One region of the Hyphomicrobium sp. DY-1 genome, then DNA from elsewhere that is predicted to be linked to it. Evidence: riboswitches for the same ligand, from Rfam matches in the RefSeq annotation. Region 1 holds a riboswitch; the other holds the start of a gene.
What was found. A riboswitch is a leader RNA that binds a small molecule or an ion and turns the genes downstream of it on or off. The one in region 1 is predicted to bind fluoride.
Positions count from the first base shown of each region.

Region 2: linked by a shared signal. The riboswitch ahead of crcB (fluoride efflux transporter CrcB) and the one ahead of RLW41_RS16740 (methanol/ethanol family PQQ-dependent dehydrogenase) in region 1 are both predicted to bind fluoride.

Region 1 is NZ_CP134870.1:3,456,233-3,467,315, reverse strand. It holds gene RLW41_RS16755 (peptidylprolyl isomerase) at 68-607, opposite strand; gene RLW41_RS16750 (MGMT family protein) at 1,004-1,393, opposite strand; gene coaD (pantetheine-phosphate adenylyltransferase) at 1,403-1,906, opposite strand; gene RLW41_RS16740 (methanol/ethanol family PQQ-dependent dehydrogenase) at 2,147-3,967, opposite strand; fluoride riboswitch at 4,199-4,261, opposite strand; gene RLW41_RS16735 (c-type cytochrome) at 4,449-4,823, opposite strand; gene gyrA (DNA gyrase subunit A) at 5,246-7,996, shown strand; gene RLW41_RS16725 (Crp/Fnr family transcriptional regulator) at 8,211-8,795, opposite strand; gene RLW41_RS16720 (OmpW/AlkL family protein) at 9,226-9,918, shown strand; gene RLW41_RS16715 (hypothetical protein) at 10,203-10,535, opposite strand; gene RLW41_RS16710 (phosphatase PAP2 family protein) at 10,522-11,083, shown strand, end outside.
Region 2 is NZ_CP134870.1:3,628,503-3,639,585, reverse strand. It holds gene RLW41_RS17580 (hypothetical protein) at 1-124, opposite strand, end outside; gene RLW41_RS17575 (molybdopterin-containing oxidoreductase family protein) at 561-2,588, shown strand; gene crcB (fluoride efflux transporter CrcB) at 2,616-3,047, opposite strand; fluoride riboswitch at 3,099-3,161, opposite strand; gene RLW41_RS17565 (ABC transporter ATP-binding protein/permease) at 3,409-5,214, shown strand; gene RLW41_RS17560 (hypothetical protein) at 6,114-6,236, shown strand; gene RLW41_RS17555 (HlyD family secretion protein) at 6,464-7,720, shown strand; gene RLW41_RS17550 (DHA2 family efflux MFS transporter permease subunit) at 7,717-9,303, shown strand; gene gmd (GDP-mannose 4,6-dehydratase) at 9,527-10,600, shown strand; gene fcl (GDP-L-fucose synthase) at 10,628-11,083, shown strand, end outside.

The DNA of each region.
Region 1 (11,083 bases):
AGCGATACGAAATAACGACCCGCCCCTCGTCAATCTGCCAAGTGGCAATAGGGAGAAGGCGATTCAACTACTGAACGTAGACCTTCTGCATCACGTCGGGATTGGTCACTGTGCCCGAGCCGGGCTCACCGCGCTTGATCATGTCGACGTACTGCATGCCCTCGATGACCTGCCCGAAGATCGTATACTGGCCCTTCAGGCCTGCGCAGCCAATGCTGTTGAAGCAGATGAAAAACTGACTGTTTGCAGAGTTCGGGTCCGACGACCGGGCCATCGCAACCGTGCCGCGCTTGAACTCCTCATCGGAAAATTCAGCCGGAAGGTCCGGTAGCTTCGAGCCGCCCATTCCCGTGCCGGTCGGATCGCCGGTCTGCGCCATGAAGTCGTCGATGACGCGATGCCATTTGATGCCGTTATAGAAGCCCTGGTTGGCGAGCGTCTTGATCTGTTCGACCGTCTTGGGCGCAAGATCCGGCCGAAGCTGAATGACCACCTTGCCGTTCTTGAGCTCGATGACGAGCTTGTCGCCGTCGGCGCGTGCCGTCGAGCTTGTAAACACGCTCGCCATCAGCAGCGAAGCGAGAACGAACGATAAAAACCGAACCATGGCGTTCCTCGTGGATGAATGATTTCGCCAGGCTTTTTCCGGGCCAATCCCGGCCGCCTAGCGCCGCGGCGGGCAGTGTTGCCGCCCTTATGGCGATTTGACGGCTAAGCCGCAACCCACAAGGCGGAATTACGTATTCGACGCCTCTCCAACAAGGCGAAGGCCGGGATGCTGGTAAACCGAAATATCGGTCATGTTGGCCGTTGTCTGGGTGCCGACCTCCGTCGGCATGACGGTGGTTGGGAGCAACCGCGCTTTTCCCGTCATCCTCGGGACGAGCCCGAGAACGATAAATTTGCGCAATACACCAAACGTCATCCCGGCGCAGGCCGGGATCCAGACAAGCTTCCGCAGAGCATTCTTACGCTGCTTGGGTGCCGGCGCCGGTGCCTAGCCTTAAGGCCGATCTTTCATGCCGCGCGAACGCCCGCCCATCTTCGACGGCTCTTCAGGTGCCTTTGCAAGCAAAGACTCGTCGTCGAACCCCGAGATCATGTGCCGTTCGAGATCCTGGACTATTCCGGCCGGCGAAACCGTCACGCCCTCTCGCACCAGCCGCGCAAACTGCTGATCGCGATGCGGTCCGCGCCCGATGGCGCCGCCTTTGGCGACCACGCGATGCCAAGGCACAAGATCGCGTTCGTCTTCGGAAAGCTGCCCCATGAGCGTGACGACGAGTGGTGCGGGAACTCCGAGTTCACTCGCAAGCCTGTCGGATGAGGCAACTAGGCCAAGCGGAATTTTTCGCAACAATTTCAAAAGTTCGGCTTTAACGGGGAGCACCATATGAGTGCCTTAGCGAGGTTTGGCGGCCTTCGCCTTGAGGCGCTTCAGCACGCCTTTCGAAACGAACGGCGAGGGATCGCCGCCCATCGTCGCCACAGCCCGCACGAGGTTCGCCGCGATGTGCCGCACGGCAGGAGACGCCGCAACATAGACCGTCTGGATTTCCGGCGCCATTTCGCCGTTCATCCCAGCCATCTGCATTTCATAATCGAAGTCGGTGCCGTCGCGCAGACCGCGAATGATGATCGATGCCTTGTGCGTCCGCGCCGCATCGACCGCCAGCCCCGAAAACGTCACGACCACAATCTCGGTCTTAGTCGCCTCGACGATTGGCTGCACTTCTTCTTCCAGCATCGCAACGCGTTCGCTGTCGTCAAACATCGGCGCTTTGCCCGGATTGACGCCGATGCCGATGACGAGCCTGTCGAGCAACCCCGCGGCCCGCCGGATGACGTCAGTATGCCCAAGCGTCACGGGATCAAACGAGCCGGAATAAAAACCAATGCGAGCCATATGCGCCTTCACCATTCAGGAATGTCCTGAATAGCCTCTGCCCCTCCCCTTGCCCAGAGGGCCAGACGACGTTTCACCAATAGGATGAATAAATCCGCGTGGCATTTCGCAGGACTTAAACGGCGGAGGTGGCCCCGCGATCACATTCGCGCGGAGCCACATCGCCAAAGGACCGGCACGTTCGAAAACGCGCCGGCCAAGTTGCTCGCAGCCTATGACGTTTCTGTCACGGAGGAAGCGCTAAGGCAGCGAGAAGACAGTCAGAGAACCGCCGAGGTTGGTGTAATCCGACAGGCCCGAGTAGCCACCGACGGCACCGAGGCCATCGGTCGGGTTCGTCAAGCCGGCAGCGAGACCGATACCGGCCCAGCCACCAACGCCCGAAAGCACAGCAACGTACTGCTTGCCATCGTGCATGTAGGTCATCGCGTTACCGATGATGCCCGACGGCGTCTTGAACTTGTAAAGCAGCTTGCCGGTCTTCTGGTCGACGGCCTTGAAGTAGCCTTCGAGCGTGCCGTAGAAGGCAACGCCGCCGGCCGTCGTCAGAGCACCTGACCACACCGAGAACTGCTCCGGATCCGACCAGACGATCTTACCCTTAGCGCCATCCCACGCGATGAAGTTACCCATGCGCTCCGGCTTATCCGGACCGGGGAACATCGAAAGCGTGGCGCCGACGTAAGGCTGACCGGCCGTGTACGAGACCTTGAACGGTTCGTAGTCCATGCAGACGTGGTTCGTCGGCACGTAGAACAGGTGAGTCAGCTCCGAATAGGAAGCCGGTTGCTGATCTTTCGTTCCGAGAGCCGCAGGGCAGATGCCCTTCGTGTTAAAATCCGTACCGTTCGCGAACGTCGAGTACTTCTTCACGCGGATCGGACGGCCGTAGTTCGGGCTCGACTTGTCGAGATCGATGCCGGTCGCCCAGTTGACGATCGGATCATACTTCTCGGCAACGAGCGGCTCACCCGTGACGCGATCGATCGTATAAGCAAAGCCGTTACGGTCGAAGTGCGTCAGCGTCTTGTGCTCCTTGCCCTTGATGTTCATCGTCGCGAGCAGAGACTCGTTGATGCCGTCATAGTCCCACTCGTCGAACGGCGTCATCTGGTAGGCCCACTTGGCGATACCGGTGTCGACGTCACGCGCGAAGTAGGTCATCGACCACTTCTGATCGATGGGCTTGCCATCCGGTCCCGCACGCTGAGCCGCGTTCCAGGTCGAGGGATTGCCCGTGCCGTAGTAGATCAGGTTGAGCGCCGGATCGTAGGACATGTAGCCCCAGGTCGAACCGCCACCGATCTTCCACTCATCGCCGTTCCAGGTCTTGAGCGAGGAGTCTTTGCCGACCGGCTTGCCGAGCGACATGGTCTTCTCCGGATCGACGAGGATGTCGGAGTCGGGACCCATCGAGTAGGCGCGCCACACCTTCTTACCGGTGTTGATGTCGTAAGCGGTCAGATGGCAGCGAACGCCGAATTCGGCGCCCGAGATGCCGATGATGACCTTATCCTTGACGACAAGCGGAGCACCCGTGCCCGTCTCGCCCTTCTTCGGATCGCCGTCGACGACCTTCCACAGTTCCTTACCCGTCTTCGCGTCGAGAGCGACGAGGGCGGTGTCGGCCTGATGGAGGAAGATCTTGCCTTCAGCGTATTGCACGCCACGGTTGACCGTGTCGCAGCACATGACCGGAATAACCGACGGGTCCTGCTTCGGCACGTACTTCCAGATGATCTTCTGTTCGTGCGCGAGATCCAAGGCATAGACGATGTTCGGAAATGCCGTGTGGACGTACATGACGTCGCCGACGACGAGCGGGCCGCCTTCATGGCCGCGAAGAACGCCCGTCGAGAACGTCCAAGCCACTTTCAGCTGACCGACGTTTTCGGTGTTGATCTGGTCAAGCTTGGAATAGCGATGACCACTATAATCGCCCGACTGAATGGCCCAGTTATTGGGGTCTTGCGATAGTTTAATCACGTCCTCATTGGCCCAGGCCGGCGACGAAATTGCCAGCAGAGCAACGGCGGCCGTGGAGCTAGCCCACTTCCTCATTACTTCCTCCATGTGCTAGCGTCGCTTATCGCGACGCAGCTGAGCCCACTCGGCCGTCGCCGGGAGGATGAAGGAGTTTCAGAAGAGAGGGGTTGCAAGCGTGGAAAGCTCAACCACTCGACTGTCTCCTCCATCCCCCCGACTTCTGAGTTGATGAAAGAGACACGCCTCTCCCGTGGCAGGAAAATAGAAACGATCCTACCGCGGCCTCACTCGAAGAATGAGGACATCAACGCAGTAGGAATCATCAGCCATCGGGGCGGTTTTACGGGAGATTCCATTCCCAGGCCGGGAACATTGAGCAATGCAATCACGAAGTCAATGCAAATTGTCACGTCTGCGCGAACATTCGTGATTGACAGTGAGGCCGGCTGGGCCACAGCGCAAATACGACTGGGCGCAAATCAGATGCTGCGGACCGCAAGAATTAAGCAGGCCGAATTCACCGCCCACGGTAAATTCATTCTCCCCGCGCGCAAATTCACTTCGGATTGCTCTTCAGAAAATCGATGATCTGCTTGCGCGTCGCCGCGTCGCCGACGCCGCTGAACGGCTTCATGTTGTTATTGGGAACGACCGCATTCGGGTTGGTGATGAACTTATCGAGCGTCGCCTCATCCCACGTGATGCCTGACGACTTCATCGCATTCGAATAATTGAACCCCTCAGCCGTTCCCGCTTTGCGACCGATAATGCCGTGCAAGGTCGGGCCGAGGCGATTGTCGCCCTCCTTCCACGAATGGCAGGTCCGGCAATTGTTATTGAACGCTTCCGGCCCAACCTCTTCCGCCGCAAACGCCATCTCGATCAGCATCGGCGACAATGCAATTGCACAGCCAGCGAATATCGCGCGCATAACAGTCCTCTCTCCGACGCTGTGCGCCGGATGTTTTGCTTTTTGCAACTTGTTCCTGCTTCGCCAACGCAGTGAACGAAATGCCGTTCCGCGTGAAAAGCCGAGGCCGTCAGCCATCGCGAAAACGCCCGCGGGCGGCCCGTGGAGGCATGCGCCGCGCAGTCTTCAGCGCACCGATTCTGCCACCATTCCACGCCGTTCGCCGCGATCTCGCCGGCGCTTCACGGCGGCAATCGCAACACGCCCAAACATGACTCAATAACCGTTTGATATGAAAGAGATTTTCTAAATTCTGTGGAGCCGTGGCACGACGCCGCGCAGGTGGCATTCGGTTTCCGTTTCGGCTACAGTATAAGCACTGGTTTCCCGTCGGCCGCTGGTGCGTATCACCCCCGCCGATCTCATCCCGGAAAGAGCTGACTTTGACCGACAATAACGACGAAGAAAATCCGTCCGGCCGCGAGCCGAGCGACATCCGCCCGATCTCCATCTCGGACGAGATGAAACGCTCCTATCTCGACTACGCGATGAGCGTCATCATTTCCCGCGCGCTCCCTGACGTGCGCGATGGCTTAAAGCCCGTCCACCGCCGCATTCTCTTCGCGATGAACGAACTCGGGCTCGACTGGAACAAAAAATACGTCAAGTCGGCGCGCATCGTCGGCGAAGTGATGGGCAAATATCACCCGCACGGCAACCTTGCGATCTACGACGCGCTCGTGCGCCTCGCGCAGGATTTCTCTATGCGCGTGCCCCTCGTCGACGGCCAAGGCAACTTCGGCTCCATCGACGGCGATCCGCCTGCAGCCGAACGCTACACGGAATCGCGTCTCGCCAAAGTCGCGGGCTTCATGCTCGATGACCTCGACAACGACACCGTCGATTATCGCGACAACTACGACGGTACGATTCAAGAGCCAACCGTCCTGCCCTCGAAATTCCCGAACCTGCTCGTCAACGGCGCAGGCGGCATCGCGGTCGGCATGGCAACCAACATCCCGCCGCACAACCTCGGCGAAGTCATCGATGCCTGTATCGCCGACCTCGACAATCCCGAGGTCAGTCTCGAAGACCTGACCCAGATCATCCAGGGCCCGGACTTCCCGACGGCTGGCATCATCCTCGGCCGCGGCGGCATTCTCAATGCCTACCACAAGGGCCGCGGCTCGATCATCATGCGCGCACGCGTCAAGGTCGAGAACATCCGCAAGGATCGTGAGGCGCTCGTCGTCACCGAGATCCCCTATCAGGTCAACAAGCGCACGCTGATCGAAAAGATTGCCGATCTCGTGCGCGACAAGAAGATCGAAGGCATCTCCGACCTTTGGGATGAATCAAACCGCGAAGGCATCCGCATCGTCATCGAATTGAAACGCGATGCCGTCGCCGACGTGGTGCTCAACAACCTCTACAAATATTCCGACCTGCAGACGACGTTCGGCGCCAACATGCTGGCGATCAACGGTGGCCGCCCGGAAAGCCTGAACCTCAAGGACTTCATCTCGGCCTTCACGAGCTTCCGCCAGGAAGTCGTGACGCGCCGCATCAAGCACTTGTTGAACAAGGCCCGCGCCCGCGCTCACGTCCTCGTCGGCCTGGCCATCGCCGTCGCCAACATCGACGAAGTCATCAAGCTCATCCGTTATTCGGCATCTCCCGCCGAAGCCAAAGAGCAGTTGATGGCGCGCGACTGGCCCGCGAAAGATATGACGCCGCTGATCGAGTTGATCGCTGATCCGCGCCACAAGGTTTCGGCCGAAGGCACGTATCGCCTCTCGGAAGAGCAGGCCAAGTCGATCCTCGAACTGCGCCTCGCCCGCCTCACCGCCCTCGGCAGAGACGAAATTTCCGACGAGTTGAACAAGATCGCGACCGAGATCAAAGAATACCTCACGATCCTCGCTTCGCGCGCCCGCGTCGTCGACATCGTCAAGGGCGAGCTGCAGTCGATCAAGGACGAATTCGCGACACCGCGCAAAACCGAGATCATGGATTTCGACGGCGACGTCGAAGACGAAGACCTCATTCAGCGCGAAGACTGCGTCGTGACTGTCAGCCACAAGGGGTACATCAAGCGGGTGCCGCTCGCCGCCTATCGCGCCCAGCGCCGCGGCGGCAAAGGCCGCTCCGGCATGTCGACGCGCGACGAGGATTTCGTCACGCAGTTGTTCGTTACCTCGACGCACACGCCCGTGCTGTTCTTCTCCTCGCGCGGCATGTGCTATCGCATGAAGGTTTGGCGCCTGCCGGCTGCATCGCCGCAATCTCCGGGCAAGGCGCTCGTCAACCTGCTGCCGCTGGAAGAAGGCGAAGCCATCACCTCGATCCTGCCTCTGCCGGAGGATTCTTCCACCTGGGGCGACCTTGAGCTGATCTTCGCCACCCGCTCCGGCAACGTCCGCCGCAACGCTCTGGCCGACTTCGAGAACATCAATCGAAACGGCAAGATCGCGATGAAGCTCGACGAGGGCGACCGCATCGTGCAGGTCGCCATCTCGACACCGAACCAGGACGTGCTGCTGACCAGCGCGGAAGGCCAGTGCATCCGCTTCCTGATCTCGGACGAGATCCGCCTCTTCAAAGGGCGTGACTCGACCGGCGTTCGCGGCATCAGGCTCGACGACGGCGACGAAGTGATCTCGATGGCGATCCTCAATCATTTTGAGGCGCCCGCCGAAGAACGCGCCGCTTATTTGAAGCAGGCGAACGCACTTCGCCGCTCGGAAGATGCCGAGGATGCCGAAACCGTTCCGGCAGAGAGCGACGGCGAGGAAGCCAGCGGCGACGCCATCACACTCACGCCGGAGCGCTTCGCCGAAATGCAGGCTGCCGAGCAGTTCGTGTTGACGGTGTCGAACAGGGGCTTCGGCAAGCGCTCCTCGTCATACGAATTCCGCACCTCCGGCCGCGGCGGCAAAGGCATCGTCGCGATGGTCGCGAACGAGCGCAATGGCCGCCTGCTCGCCTCCTTCCCGATCGGCGAGAACGACCAGATCATGCTGGTGACGGACGGCGGCCAGCTGATCCGCTGCCCGGTGCACGACATCCGCATCGCCGGCCGCAACACGCAGGGCGTCCGCATCTTCAAGACCGACGCGGATGAAAAGGTCGTCTCGGTCGAGCGCATCACCGAGGAAGAGGCCGAAGAATCGCAGGAAGCCGTCAGCGAGTAATCGCTTCACGCCACAAATGTCATGCTCGGGCTTGTCCCGAGCATGACTGAGCGGAAGCGCAACGACACCTCAGGCACGACGTCGCCCCGGCGAAGTCCGTCGTAGACGGCCGCCTCCGCGGCCATGACGATTTTGGAAGTGGAACGCCTTCCACATCGGTCATCTCAGCCAGCAACCAAAGACGACAATCATCGCGTTGCTGAAAGAAAGCCCGTCAGCGGATAACCGGCAACCGTCCGTTGCCATGAGCAGCGACGATGGCTTCGCTCATCGGGCAGCGTTCCATCAGCGCCCGCCAGTCGCGCACGACGATCTGGAAGCGTCCACGGCGCTCGATGATCCGCGCCGTGTTGAAAGCCGAGAACGTCCGCGAAATCGTATCGGCATTGAGCGACAGGTAGTCGGCGATGCTATAACGCGACAGCGGCAGCTCATACGCGATCATACCACCCGACGAAATACCCAGCCGCGTCCCCGCCTCGATCAGAAACGCCGCGACGCGCTCTTCTGAATTGAGAATAGACATCTCCGCAGCGTGCATCTGCGCCCGCGCATTCTGATCGTTGATGCGCGCAAAGATCGTCTGCCAAAGCTGACTGTCGCGCGCCGCCTCCTCGGCGAATGCCGATGCCGTCAGCTTCCAGAACTCCGCCGGCCGCTGCGAGACCAGCGCCAAATTCGACAACGGCGGCTGCAGCTCGGGAACGAGAACGTCCCCCGGATAAAGTAACGCGGTAATGACGCGTACATCCGATCCTGGCGCACCGCCTTCCATGCCGGCAACACCTTTCGCCGCCACGTAGACATTTCCAGATCCGAGAGAGGAAAGCGCATATCGATTGCCAAGGCGAACGAACTGCGCGCGGCTTCGAAGCCTGCCAATCCCCGCTAATCCCGGTTCCAACTGCACGCGGTCTTCACTGCGTGGCGTCAATCGTGAGGCAACGTCATATGTCATGGGAGCATGTGGCCCGACTCGCGCCGGCATATCCGGCCATTCGGTTAGTGTTATCCAACCGTCACGAGACGTAGCATTTGATGTGAATCAATAAATGCCGTGTCGCTCGTGTCACAGCGAACCCAATCACGCCGCCGCTCTGACTCCCATCAGGAGAGAGGCTTAGAGCGCTCTGTGCCTTCCTCCGCAACGCAACGATAACTCGAAAGGGAGCCATCGAGTCGAACGCGACTTTGCGATGGCAGGAAAATTTGAAGAAGGGGAATTGAGAATGCGGCGGCTTGGGATAGGGACGTTGACGGTGCTTGCGTTGATATCGGCGTCGGCATCGGCGCGGGCTGGCGACTACAGCGGCGACACTTTGGTTCGTGTCGAGGGCTCTGTTGTCGTTCCGGACTCCGGCGCGCACGTCTATAGCGGCGGCACCACATTGTCGGGCGCCGACGCCGAGATCAGCACGGAAACGATCCCGTCACTCACGATCACCCATTTCTTTACCAAGAACATCGCGGCTGAACTTTTCTGTTGCTTCGCCAAGTTCAGCGCCGAGGGCAAGGGCGCCATCAACGGCACCAACCTCGGAAACTTCTGGGCTTTCCCGCCAGTGGTCACGCTGCAATACCATATGGACCCGATCATGGGCTTCAAGCCGTATGGTGGCGTTGGTTTTCAATACATCCATTACTTCAATACCAATAGTGGCGAGCTCGGCGGCAATCTACACCTGAGCGACTCCTTCGGCTTCGCCCTCCAGGGCGGCGTCGACTATGAAATCGGAAACGGCTGGTATTTAAACGCCGACGTCAAAAAGATCTGGCTGGATACCGATGCAAATTGGCGCGGAACGGGCATCACCGCCAAGGTCGACGTCGATCCCCTCATCGTCTCGGCCGGCGTTGGCTATCGCTTCAACCTTGCCGATCTCCTCAGCGGCCGCAGCAGCGAACCCGTGCCGCTGAAATAAACGCCCGACCAGAACCGGCAGCGAGACCAACAAAGGCCCGGAGTTTTCCGGGCCTTTGAGCATCAAGGCTGACATATCTTAAAGAATATCCAGCCGCCACCATAAGGGCCCTTCTGCATTCTCTTCCCCCGCAACCGATCCGGACACGACGCTCAGGCTTGCACGGTTAATCGGCAACCACAAACGCGTACGCGGCGAGCAATCACATCACAGAACGGAAACTGCGGCGGTCTAATTAGAGCCGGTAGCGCCCACCTGCACGCTCAAAAATACGTTCGATTTTATTAATTGCTTCGTTCCGGCGTATCTGCGTTTAACGCGACTTTTATATTTTTGCCTGTATAGAGCGCGTTTCCGAGCGATACGTTACTTGCTGAGCTGATGATGGTCAATTCATTGCGCATTTCCGCAGCAGCTCGCCCTTTGAAACAAGGCATTCCCGGACTTCGTCCCTCCGCTAGCAAAGTATGGGCGCGCGCCATGCGCCCAGCCTGGATCTTGATAGCTCTAAGTGCCGCACTTCTTGCGCTGCTCTGCTCCATTACGGATTTCGCGTTCCCGCCTCCGGCCTTTTTTCTTCGCCAAGGGGCGTGTTTGGCGGCAATGGCTGCGGCCACGGCCTATCTCATACACTGCGGCCACCTGCGGGCCGCTATAGCGGTTGAAGCGACCGCGCTTTCAATTTCAACCGTTCTTATCATGCCGCCGTTAGAAGCCATTTTTGCCTCGGCAGCATTTCCGTTTCAGGACAAGATTCTTGTCGCTGCCGACGCCGGTCTCGGAATAGACTGGGTGGCGCTGGCATTCTGGTTCCGTGACCATCCCGAACTGACCAGAATTTTGAGCCACGCTTACGCAAGCATCGAATGGCAGCCGATCATTCTGGTGCTGACGCTCGCCTGGGCTGATCCGGAGCGTCTCCGCAGCGTCATGACAACATCCACCGTGGTACTCGCCGCAACCATCGCCATCTTTCTCGTTGCTCCCGCGATCGGCCCCTATGCACATTTCAATTTCAAATCATCCGATTTTCCGAGCGTCATTGTGCCTGCCGCATGGGTCGCCCCGGGCATTACGGACGGGCTGCGCAACGGCGATCATCAACTGCACTTTGCCGGACTGGTGACGTTCCCAAGCTATCACGCCGTTGTGGCTGTGCTGCTCG
Region 2 (11,083 bases), 170 kb from region 1:
GCTCACGAAGACCGACCAGTTCCGACTTCCCACGCAAAGCAATGTCGGCGTTTTCGATCGCGCATCCCCACAGCAGCTGACAGAACGCGAGACAAGCTGCGGGAAAAACCAAGCGTCCCCGCATCACGGCTCCCGGCAAAAAAGAATCGACTCAATTCGCCAAGAATAGCAGCACATGGCATCACGCAATTGCGACAAGCCGCACCAGAAAACCTCCCGCAGAGCAGAGGCGAGCAAGATGCAGAACACAGAAGCTCGCCACGGACACAGCAATTGTCCCGGAGGCCTGAAATCATCGCACCTTCGATTGCGAGCGACGCGGGGTCATACCGTCAGTCCATCTGGCGCTCCCGGGTGATACGCAACACGATGCGAGCCTGCCTGCTCTGGATGCCTCAACTGCCGGATAAAGCGTCATCGTGCGGTGCATTCATGCATAACCTAAGCTCCGATCATCCCTCGCCGATCCCGCACTTGCGCCCAACGCGAAAGCCTTTACCAGCGCTGAAATTCCGGACTAGATTTGAAGCGGCTCTACGCTTCCAGGAAGGTTCGGCGCAATGGCAACGCAGGCAATCGTCAAGACAACGTGTCCCCGGGACTGTTACGACGCGTGCGGCATAATCGTAAAAATGGCGAGCGACGGCGCGGTGTCGGTTGTCGGCGATCCCAATCACGACATGAGCCGCGGCAAGCTTTGCGGCAAGTGCTCGATTGCCTACAACGGCGTGTGGCGCAGCAAGACGGATCGGCTAACGACTCCGTTGAAGCGCGTCGGCCCGAAAGGATCGGGACAGTTTGACGAGGTCTCCTGGTATGATGCCATATCGGAGATCGCGCAACGGCTGCACAGCATTATCGCGACCGACGGCGGCCAAGCCATCCTGCAAACCCATTACACTGGAACGTGCTCGCTGATCGCCGGGCTGTTTCCGCTGCGTTTCTTCAATCGCATTGGAGCGACTGAAGTCGACCCAGACACGGTCTGTAACAAGGCGGGCCACGTCGCGCTTCAACTCGCGTTCGGGGAATCGACCCGCGGCTTCGACCCACGCACGGTCAGTTCCAGCAAATGCGTCTTGATCTGGGGGGCGAACCCGTCAGCCTCAGCGCCTCACGTCCATGAGCACTGGGTGGCGCGCAGCGGCGTCCCAACGATCGTCGTCGATCCGATCCGCCACGCGACGGCTGAAGCGGCCGACATTCATCTGCAGCTCTTTCCCGGCACCGACGCGGCGCTTGCCTTCGCGATGCTCGCCGTCATCAAATCGGCCCGAAAGCTCGACCGCGATTTTCTTGCACGCCATTGTATCGGCTGGGACGACATCGAACCGCAACTCGACGCTTGCACATTGAGTTGGGCGGAGGCAACGACCGGCGTTCCTGCGGCCCTCATCGAAAAAGCGGCGCTGCTCTACGCGGACGGCCCATCGCTACTATGGATGGGACAAGGCTTCCAGCGCCAGACATTCGGCGGCAACGCCATGCGTTCGGTCGGCCTGCTGCCACCTGCGACGGGCAACATCGGAAAGCTCGGCGCCGGTTTCCTCTATCTCAACGGCTGGGACGCCCGAGGCGTCGACGGCGGTTATCTTTCCGCTTCGCATCTCAACGCCGATCCCCAATCCGTCAGCCATATGGATCTCGCGGCGCGGCTCGAAAGCGGCGAGACGAAAGCGCTCTTCACCTGGAATAACAACATCGCGGCCTCGAGCCCGGAGCAGGCGCGATTGCGCCAGGCGCTGAGGCGCGAGGATCTTCTCCAAGTCACGGTCGATCTATTCCAGACCGATACGGCCGACTACGCGGATTTCGTTCTGCCCGCGGCGAGTTTTCTGGAATTCGACGATGTCGTCATGTCGTATTTTACCCATTCCGTCTCGGCACAGGTTGCAGCCCTTCCGCCGCTAGGAGACGCGCTCCCCAATCAGGAGATCTTTCGGCGCCTTGCAGCCGCAATGGGTCTCACCGATCCTGAGCTGCATGAAACCGACGATGTCATTATCGAAACGATTCTGAGCCAAGCTCGCCCAGGACTCGATTTCAAAACACTCGCAGCCGCAGGCACGATGTACGTGCCCGAAGACCCGAATGTTCAGTTTGCATCACACGACTATCGCACACCGTCAGGAAAGATCGAAATGACCGGCACGCAATTTGTCGAGGCCGGATTGCCGTCGGCCCCTGCGCCATTATCGGAGCGCCGTCCGGCTCTGGGCGAATACCGTATGCTGTCGCCTGCCTCCGAATGGCTCATGAACAGCAGCTACGCCAATGACGGCAAGATCGCCCGCCGTCTGCAAATGTGCGAAGCTTGGCTCAATCCCTCCGACGCCGAAACGATCGGCGTCAAATCCGGGAACCGGTTGCAGGTGAGCAGCAAGACCGGCTCCATCGAGTTGAGTGTTGGCATTTCATCGGCGGTTCCAGCGGGCGTGCTGCTGGCGCCCAAAGGCCAATGGCCGAAAGCATCAGCCTCCGGAGCCAATATCAACGTCCTCAACCCCGGAGAAAAAGCCGACCTCGCTCAAAGCTGCGCCGTGCACAGCATCAACGTCACGCTGGCGAAGTCCCAGATCGCGACTTGACCCCTGCGCCGAAGGAAAGGAGACGCCCTAGGCGTCTTCTTCCAATGTCGTCTGCGCAATTTCCGTTGCGCCGGCGTTGAAGTAGGCGGCGACGAAGTGCCCTGCCGCCACGGCCAGGATGCAAAGCACGACGGACAACCCAATGTTGACCGCAGCGCGCCCGATAGCGCCCGAGCGGAGAAGATCGAGTGTCTGCAGACTGAATGACGAAAAAGTTGTAAAGCCCCCGCAAATCCCCACCATCACGAACAGGCGGAATTCTTCGCTGACCGGATAACGCCCATGCGCCAGGGTCAGCGTGCCGAAAAAGCCTATGATAAATGACCCGGCAATATTGATAAGGATCGTGCCCCACGGCAGCGTGCCGCTGATCGGAAGGGCAAGATACGACCCGGCATACCGACACAAGGTCCCGATAGCTCCGCCGAACATAACGACCAGACATGTCGTGAAATTCATTTGAGGCTCCTCTTCAGCATTTCAGCCAACGGCCGTCTCCCGTCGGAAACGGCTATCGTAGGAGTCATCAGCCACAATGGCGGTTATCGGGGGAACCCCATCCCCATCGCTTACTCAAGTACACGATTTTCCGGGCGGCCCAAACTAGCTTGTGTGCGTCACGAGTGCATCGGCGTTTGACAACCTCAGCCAAGTCGCGTCGCATCCCGCCAACGCTTGCAAATAATTAAGGTTCTGGCCACCCTCCGGAAATGTGCCTCGCGCCACCCTCGACGAAATGAGGAGCCACACGGCCTTGCGGATGGTTCAAAACCGCAGCTGGCCCGCTGAGGATGCAAAGCAACCGTGATGTGGAATTGTGATGCGGAATGATACGCGCTCGCGCCTGAGCGCGATTTGGCAACTGACGACGCCCTACTTCTTCTCGAAAGATTCGGGTGTCGTTCGCATCAGCTCCCGATTGAAATTCACCGTTGCGGAACGCTGGATCGGCGGCAGCCTTCTCTTGGTCGTCCTCGCCATCGAATTCGGCCAGGTTGGGCTGTCCGTTTTGCTCAACAGCTGGAACGCCGAGTTCTACAACGCGCTTCAGACGAAAAACGTCGGCGCCTTCTGGCACCAGCTCGCCATATTCTCGGTGATCGCCGCGGCCTTCATTATCTCGTCGGTTTATCAGCTCTATCTCAATCAATGGCTGCAGATCCGGTGGCGGCGCTGGATGACCGAGCGCTATGTTCACCGCTGGCTCCAGAACAGCACCCACTACCGCATGCGTCTCCGCAGCGAGGCAGCCGACAACCCCGACCAGCGTATCGCTGAGGACATCGCACTTTATATCGGACGAACGCTCTCTCTCGGCATTGGCTTCCTGTCGTCGATCACGAGCCTCGTTTCATTCAGCATCATACTGTGGGGAATTTCAGCCGAGGTTCCGCTGCAGATCGCAGGATATCACATCGGCGCCCATGGTTATCTCGTCTGGCTCGCAGCCATATTCGCGCTCGTGGCCAGCGTCGGAGCGCATCTCATCGGCCGCACATTGGCGAGCCTCAACTTTAGTCGCCAGCGGCGCGAAGCCGATTTTCGCTTCGGCTTGGTGCACCTTCGCGAAAACTCCGAACAGATCGCATTGCTGCGCGGCGAGAACGCCGAGCGCAATATCCTGCGCGATCGTTTCTCCGATATCGTAACCAACTGGCACGACATCATGCGGCGCCAGAAATTTCTGACATTCTTCACGACTGGATACAATCAGATCGCCGTCGTGCTGCCGTTCCTCATCATGGCCCCGCATTATTTCGCAGGCGCAATTATGCTCGGCGTCATGACGCAAACGGCTGGCGCGTTCGGCCAGGTGCAATCGTCGATGTCGTTCTTCGTCAATTCCTATACCGATCTGGCGGAATGGATCGCCGTCGTCGACCGGCTTTCCGGCTTCTCCGATCAGATGCAGCTCGCCTCGACGGCGAGCGAGACATCCGCCGTCTCGATGGGCACGACGAATGCCAACGGCGTGCTGAGCCTTGCCGGCATTTCGCTTGCAACGCCCGGCGGCAAGAAGCTGTTGAACTCGGTGAATCTCGATATCGAACCGGGCGAGTCGGTGCTCCTGATGGCTCCATCAGGCGCCGGCAAGACAACGTTGCTGCGCACCATTCTGGGCTACTGGCCTCACGCGACGGGTGTGATCCTCACCAGATCCGGCGCCCGCCTCCTCGCGCTCCCGCAAAAGCCCTATTTCCCGCTGGGCTCGCTCCATAGCGTGCTCACCTACCCGGCGACGGAAGCCCAGCCGTCGGACGAAGAAATCTCCGACATCCTAAAACTTACGGGCCTCGAACACCTGAAACCATCTCTTAACGTCGTCGAGCGCTGGAACAATATCCTCTCGGTCGGCGAGCAGCAGCGCGTCGCGCTTGCACGCGCCATTCTGCTCCGTCCGGATATCCTTTTCCTCGATGAGGCAACGTCTGCACTCGACGAAGCCGCCGAAGCGCGCGTCCTGACCGCGATACGAAACAAACTGCCCGATACCGCGATTGTTTCCATCGGCCATCGCTCGTCGCTGCTGCCGCTTCACGACCGCGTCGTTCACGTCTCCGCAAGCGCGAGCGACGAGGAACAGGCGCTCCCGGCACCGCCAAAGAGCGTTGCCGCCGCGGAGTAATCTTATCGCCGAGCCCCAATCCCGAAACTCGGCAGCCCTATCCGAAAGCTGTCCAATCCGTAAGGGCAAAACGCGCACAAGTGCGTGAGGACGCCGTTGCTCGCCAACTGAAAGCCCCCATCTCATGACAAGGTGGCTAAGCGACGCGTAGGACTTCCATTAGCCACAATGCCCGAATGGGAGAATGACAATGAAACCGACCGGACAAAGCTTTTTCGGCATGTTTGCTGGCGTGTTGCTGTTTTCGCTTCTCTTCACGGAAATCGCGATCGCGGCGGTGCACTGAGACGGCAACACTTCGCCGCTTCGCGTCTGATCGCCCTTTCCTCTCTCCTTCCGCGAACGGCGCAGGCACAAGCGAGCCTGTGCCGTTTTGTTTTGCCGAATGAGCTTTTGGCTCCGCGACACGACAGCAACTCCGGCATTTATGTTTTCTACATTCGGAGCAATTGCGCGAGTGTTCGTAAATCTTCCTTAGGTTTAAAACTTGGAAACCATCTCCCGCGCATCCTCTCGCCGAGGCTGATCCGGGCGGGGTAACGGCTCATCCATGCACCAATGAAGGAACCCGAGACCGACAACACACATGTGTAGCCGGTCCCGGTACGGTGCTGGTTGACTGCTCCCCGCTGCATAACCAGCGCCGGGCGGCGAGGCGGTGGTCGCCTCGCCCGCTGTGCAGCGGCAAGAGCTTAAACCAAACCATCTTGAGATTTGGTGAGCCTGCCGAGGGAACGTTCCGGTATGCCGCCGACGAACAATCCCATGGGCCATCTGCCCCATATACCTAGAGATTATGGAATGGGCGCCGATCGCACTTACCTCCAATGCATCGCTTTTAACAGCGCCGCCATCCAGTCAGGAATGAAACGGCGCTCGGGTAAATTGAAGATATGAAAATGAAAGTCGCAATCCTCGCAGTGGCGCTTCTGGTCTCTGGTGTTTCGGGCGCATTCGCATCGCCCCATTGCAACGGTGATTTCAAGACCTCCGGCACGGCACAGTGTTTCGTGATCCGGTAAAACCGCAAGACATAAGCCTACAAAAGAAGATGCATCTCGGAGGGGGAGCGCCGAAAGGCGCGCCCCTTTTCTTCATTCTCGCCGACGTAGGCGCAAAACGGGCACGTCATTAAACACACGTATAGCTGGTCTTTCCAAACGTATGGCCAACAGCGCCAAAGGTTAAATAGCTGAGCTGGTGAGTGCTCTTTTATATCTTGGCAAGAGCCGAGATGGAGATGTGGACTATGTTGACCGCAGCCACCGACGTCGTCGCAACCGAGGCGGCGCCCGAAACGATGCACGTAATGGCGCACGAGACAGCGAAGTCTGAAAGCATGGTCCCGACGGCAAGGGAAACGATTGCGCCCGCGCCGAGCGCTTTGCCCGATCAAGATCCTGCAAACACGGCTGGAAAATCGCATCATTGGCTACCCTTCGGTCCGCGGCACATTCTTATCGCTGTTGTTGCTGCGGCAGTTATCGGCAGTGGCATTTATGCCGGCTGGAAATATTGGACCGAGTGGCGCTTTGAAGTCTCGACTGACGACGCATACGTGCAAGCTGACGTCGTCGCCATCGCTCCACAAGTATCCGGCGATATCGCCGCTCTGTACGTCGACGATAATCAGCGCGTCAAAGCCGGCCAAGTCCTCGCAATCATTGATCAGCGCGACTACAAAGCGGCCGTCGATCAGGCGAAAGCCGGCGTCAAACAGGCGGAAGCGGCCATTGCCACCGACCAGGCTCAGATCGGAGAGCAGCAAGCCATCGTGAGCGAAGCCGAGGCGACCATCAAGGCTGACGAAGCGACCGAAAAATACGCCCAACAGAATAATCAGCGGTTCGGCACACTCGCAAACGAAGGATACGGTTCCGTTCAAGACGAGCAACAGGCGGCCTCGCAAATCGGCACGGCACAGGCGACGCTTGCGAAAGATAAGGCGGCACTGGAAGCAGCCAAAAAACAGATTGCGACGTTGACCGCCGAACTAAAGCAAGCACGGGCCATGCTTTCGCAGAACAATGCGACGCTTGAACAGGCGGAGATCAACCTAGGCTATACGACGATTACCTCACCGGTAGATGGCATCATCGGCGATCGCACAGTGCGGGTCGGTCAGTATGCCCAACCCGGAACCGAGCTGCTCGCGGTCGTACCGCTCAACAAGGCTTACGTCATTGCCAACTTCAAGGAAACGGAACTCGCTGATGTCCGCCCAGGGCAGCCGGTCACGATTGCCGTGGACACGTTCGACGACAACGCCGTGCAGGGTTATGTCGGCAGCATCGCTCCGGCGAGTGGCCAGGAGTTCGCACTTCTCCCACCGGACAACGCAACGGGAAACTTCACGAAAATTGTCCAGCGCATCCCGGTGAAGATCTACATTGACCCGAACGATCCGTTTGCCGGCAAGCTGCGTCCCGGCATGTCGGTCATCACAACGATCGACACACGCCACAAAACGCCGGCGTCAAAAACCGCAGCAAAGCAAGCGTCATGAGCGAAGCTCCGACCAGCCCCGACAGCGAGCGGGCCTCCCTACGGACGTGGATCGCGGTCTCTGGATGCATGTTGGGCGCACTTATCGCCGTCCTCGATATCCAGATCGTCAATTCGTCCCTGCCTGAAATCGAAGGCGGCATCGGCACCGGCGTCGACAATGGAACCTGGATCTCGACCTCATATCTGATCGGCGAAATCATCATGATCCCGCTGACGGATTACCTCAGCCGCGTGTTTGGCTTCCGCCGCTTCCTGTTGTCGAACGTCGTGCTGTTCCTCATCTTCTCAGTCGCCTGCGCCTTTGCGGGCAATCTCGGCACCATGATCGTGATGCGCGGCTTCCAGGGCTTCACCGGCGGTGTCATGATCCCGATGGCCTTCACGGCCGTGTTGACAAAGCTACCTGAAAGCCAGCGCCCCATCGGCTTGGCTGCATTCGCGCTCACCGCCACGTTCGGCCCCGCGATCGGCCCGACCATCGGCGGCATTCTCACCGAACAATACGGCTGGCCCTATATCTTCTTCGTCAATCTTGTTCCCGGCGCGGTAATGCTATCACTGCTTTATCCGACGCTCGATCGTCAACCGATGCAGCTTCGCCTTTTGCGAGAAGGCGATTGGTTCGGCATCGCGACAATGGCAATCGGTCTCGCCTGCCTGCAAACCGTCTTGGATGAAGGCAACAAGGACGATTGGTTCGGCTCGCCATTCATCGTGCATCTTGCCATCATCTCGGCGGTCATGCTGACGATCTTCGTCGTCATCGAACTCACCGTCGAGAAGCCCGCCGTGCAACTTCGCCTGCTCACTCGACGGAGTTTCGGCCTCGGAACGTTGGCGAATACGCTCGTCGGCTTCGCGCTGTTCGGATCGATCTACGTGCTTCCCGCGTATCTCGACGAAGTCCAGGGCTACAACGCTCAGCAGATTGGCCTCGTGCTCGCATCGGCCGGACTTCCGCAGCTGCTCATCATTCCATTCGTCCCCTTCCTCTTGAAGCGTTTCGATGCCCGCTTGATCGTTTGCACAGGCCTCAGCATCTTCGCAGTCAGCTGTTTCATGAATACGCATTTGAGTTTCAACGACGCGGGACAGCAGTTTTTCTATACCAACATCGTACGCGCCCTCGGCCAGGCGATCCTACTTTCGCCACTCTCAGTTCTGGCGACGAACAGCGTGGCTCCAAAAGAGTCCGCAGCTGCGTCAGGATTATTCAACATGCTGCGCAGCCTCGGAGGCGCAATCGGCACGGCCGCGCTGGCGACCATCATCACCAAGCGCGAGCAATTTCATTCCAATATCATCGGTCAGTCGGTCACGCCTTACAATCTGACGGATCAATCCTTCCTCACCCGCATGCAGCACTATTTCGAAGCGCACAGCTTGCCGGACCCCGGACGCGCCTACCATCAGGCAGAAATTCTGCTTGGAAATCTCGTCGCCCAACAGTCGCTGATCATGGCCTTCTCCGACGCGTTCTATGTCATGGCCGTCGTCCTTGTGGTAGCGGCGATTGCCGTCGTCTTCATGAAGGCGCCGGAAGTTCACCAACCGGCTCTCACAGCGACCGCCAGCCGATAGCTTTCGGAATATCGAGAGTGACATAAGTTTTTGCCGCAAATTTCGTCAGCGTCAGTTGCGAAAATAACTGCAAGCTTCGCAACAGCCTCGGACGGACCGTGCTGCCGTTTCATGCAACCCCAAAAAGTCTACGGACCGATCAAATGAAAAAGAATCTCGCGCATTCGTATTGCGCTCAAAGCGACAACCCCACATAAATCTCGGCGGGACTTGGGGGAATGGCATGAGCAAAAGCAAGACTGCATTGATTTCCGGTGTCACCGGCCAGGACGGCGCCTACCTTGTGCGTCTTCTTCTAGATAAGGGTTACGTCGTCCACGGCATTAAGCGACGATCGTCATCATTCAATACCCAACGCGTCGATGAAATCTATCAGGATCCGCATGAGGCGACCACGTCGTTCTTCATGCACTATGGCGACCTGACGGATTCAACCAACGTCATCCGCCTCGTCCAGGAAACCCGGCCCGATGAAATCTATAATCTCGCCGCACAAAGCCACGTCCAGGTAAGTTTCGAGACGCCGGAATACACAGCAAACGCCGACGCCGTCGGCGTGCTGCGTTTCCTCGAAGCGCTCCGCATCCTCAAGCTCGAGAATTCAGTGCGTTTCTATCAGGCCTCCACATCTGAGCTTTACGGTAAAGCCCAGGAAACGCCGCAGAGAGAAACGACGCCATTTTATCCGCGTTCGCCTTATGGCGTGGCCAAACTTTATGCCTACTGGATCACCGTCAACTACCGTGAAGCCTACGGTATGCATGCTTCGAATGGCGTCTTGTTCAACCATGAAAGTCCGCTCCGCGGCGAAACTTTCGTAACCCGAAAGATCACACGCGCCGTTGCCCGCATCGCCGCTGGTTTGCAGTCCGCACTTTATCTCGGCAATCTGGACGCCAAACGCGATTGGGGCCACGCGAAAGACTACGTCGAAGGCATGTGGATGATGGTCCAAAACGAAAAGCCCAGCGACTACGTGCTAGCAACGGGAGAATCCCATTCCGTTCGCGAATTCGTTGAGCTAGCATTTGCCGAAGTCGGCAAGACCATCGCCTGGAAGGGCCGCGGTGTCGATGAGATCGGCTACGATGTCAAAACCGGTGGCGAGTTGGTTCGCATTGATCCGCGCTATTTTCGTCCGACAGAAGTCGATCTCTTGCTCGGAGATCCGAGCAAGGCCCGCAACGAACTAGGCTGGCACCACAAGGTCGGCTTCCAGGAGCTCGTTAAAGAAATGGTCGCCGCCGACCTCGCGCTCCTCGAACGCGAAAGCTGGCGCAATAGCCTCAACGAATAGTAAGTGCGAAGACCATGCGAGGAAGCGATGTCTTTTGATCTGACCAACAAGCGCGTATTCGTCGCCGGCCACCGCGGCATGGTCGGATCAGCGATTCTTCGTCTGCTACAGAACGAAAACTGCATCATCCTGACGGTTGGTCGCGACCAGATCGATCTCCGCGATCAAGCGCGCGTCAGAGAGTGGTTCAATCGCGAAAAGCCGGATGCCGTATTTCTTGCGGCAGCAAAAGTCGGCGGCATTCTCGCAAACGACACCTACCCGGCGGAATTTCTCTACGACAATCTCGCCATCGAAATGAACGTTATCGACGCAGCCTTCCGCAGCGGCGTCGAGAAGCTTTTGTATCTCGGTTCCTCATGCATCTATCCGAAGTTCGCGCCGCAGCCGATCCCCGAAAGCGCCCTTCTGACCGGAAGTCTGGAGCCGACGAACGAATGGTACGCCATCGCCAAGATCGCCGGGCTGAAGCTCTGCGAAGCC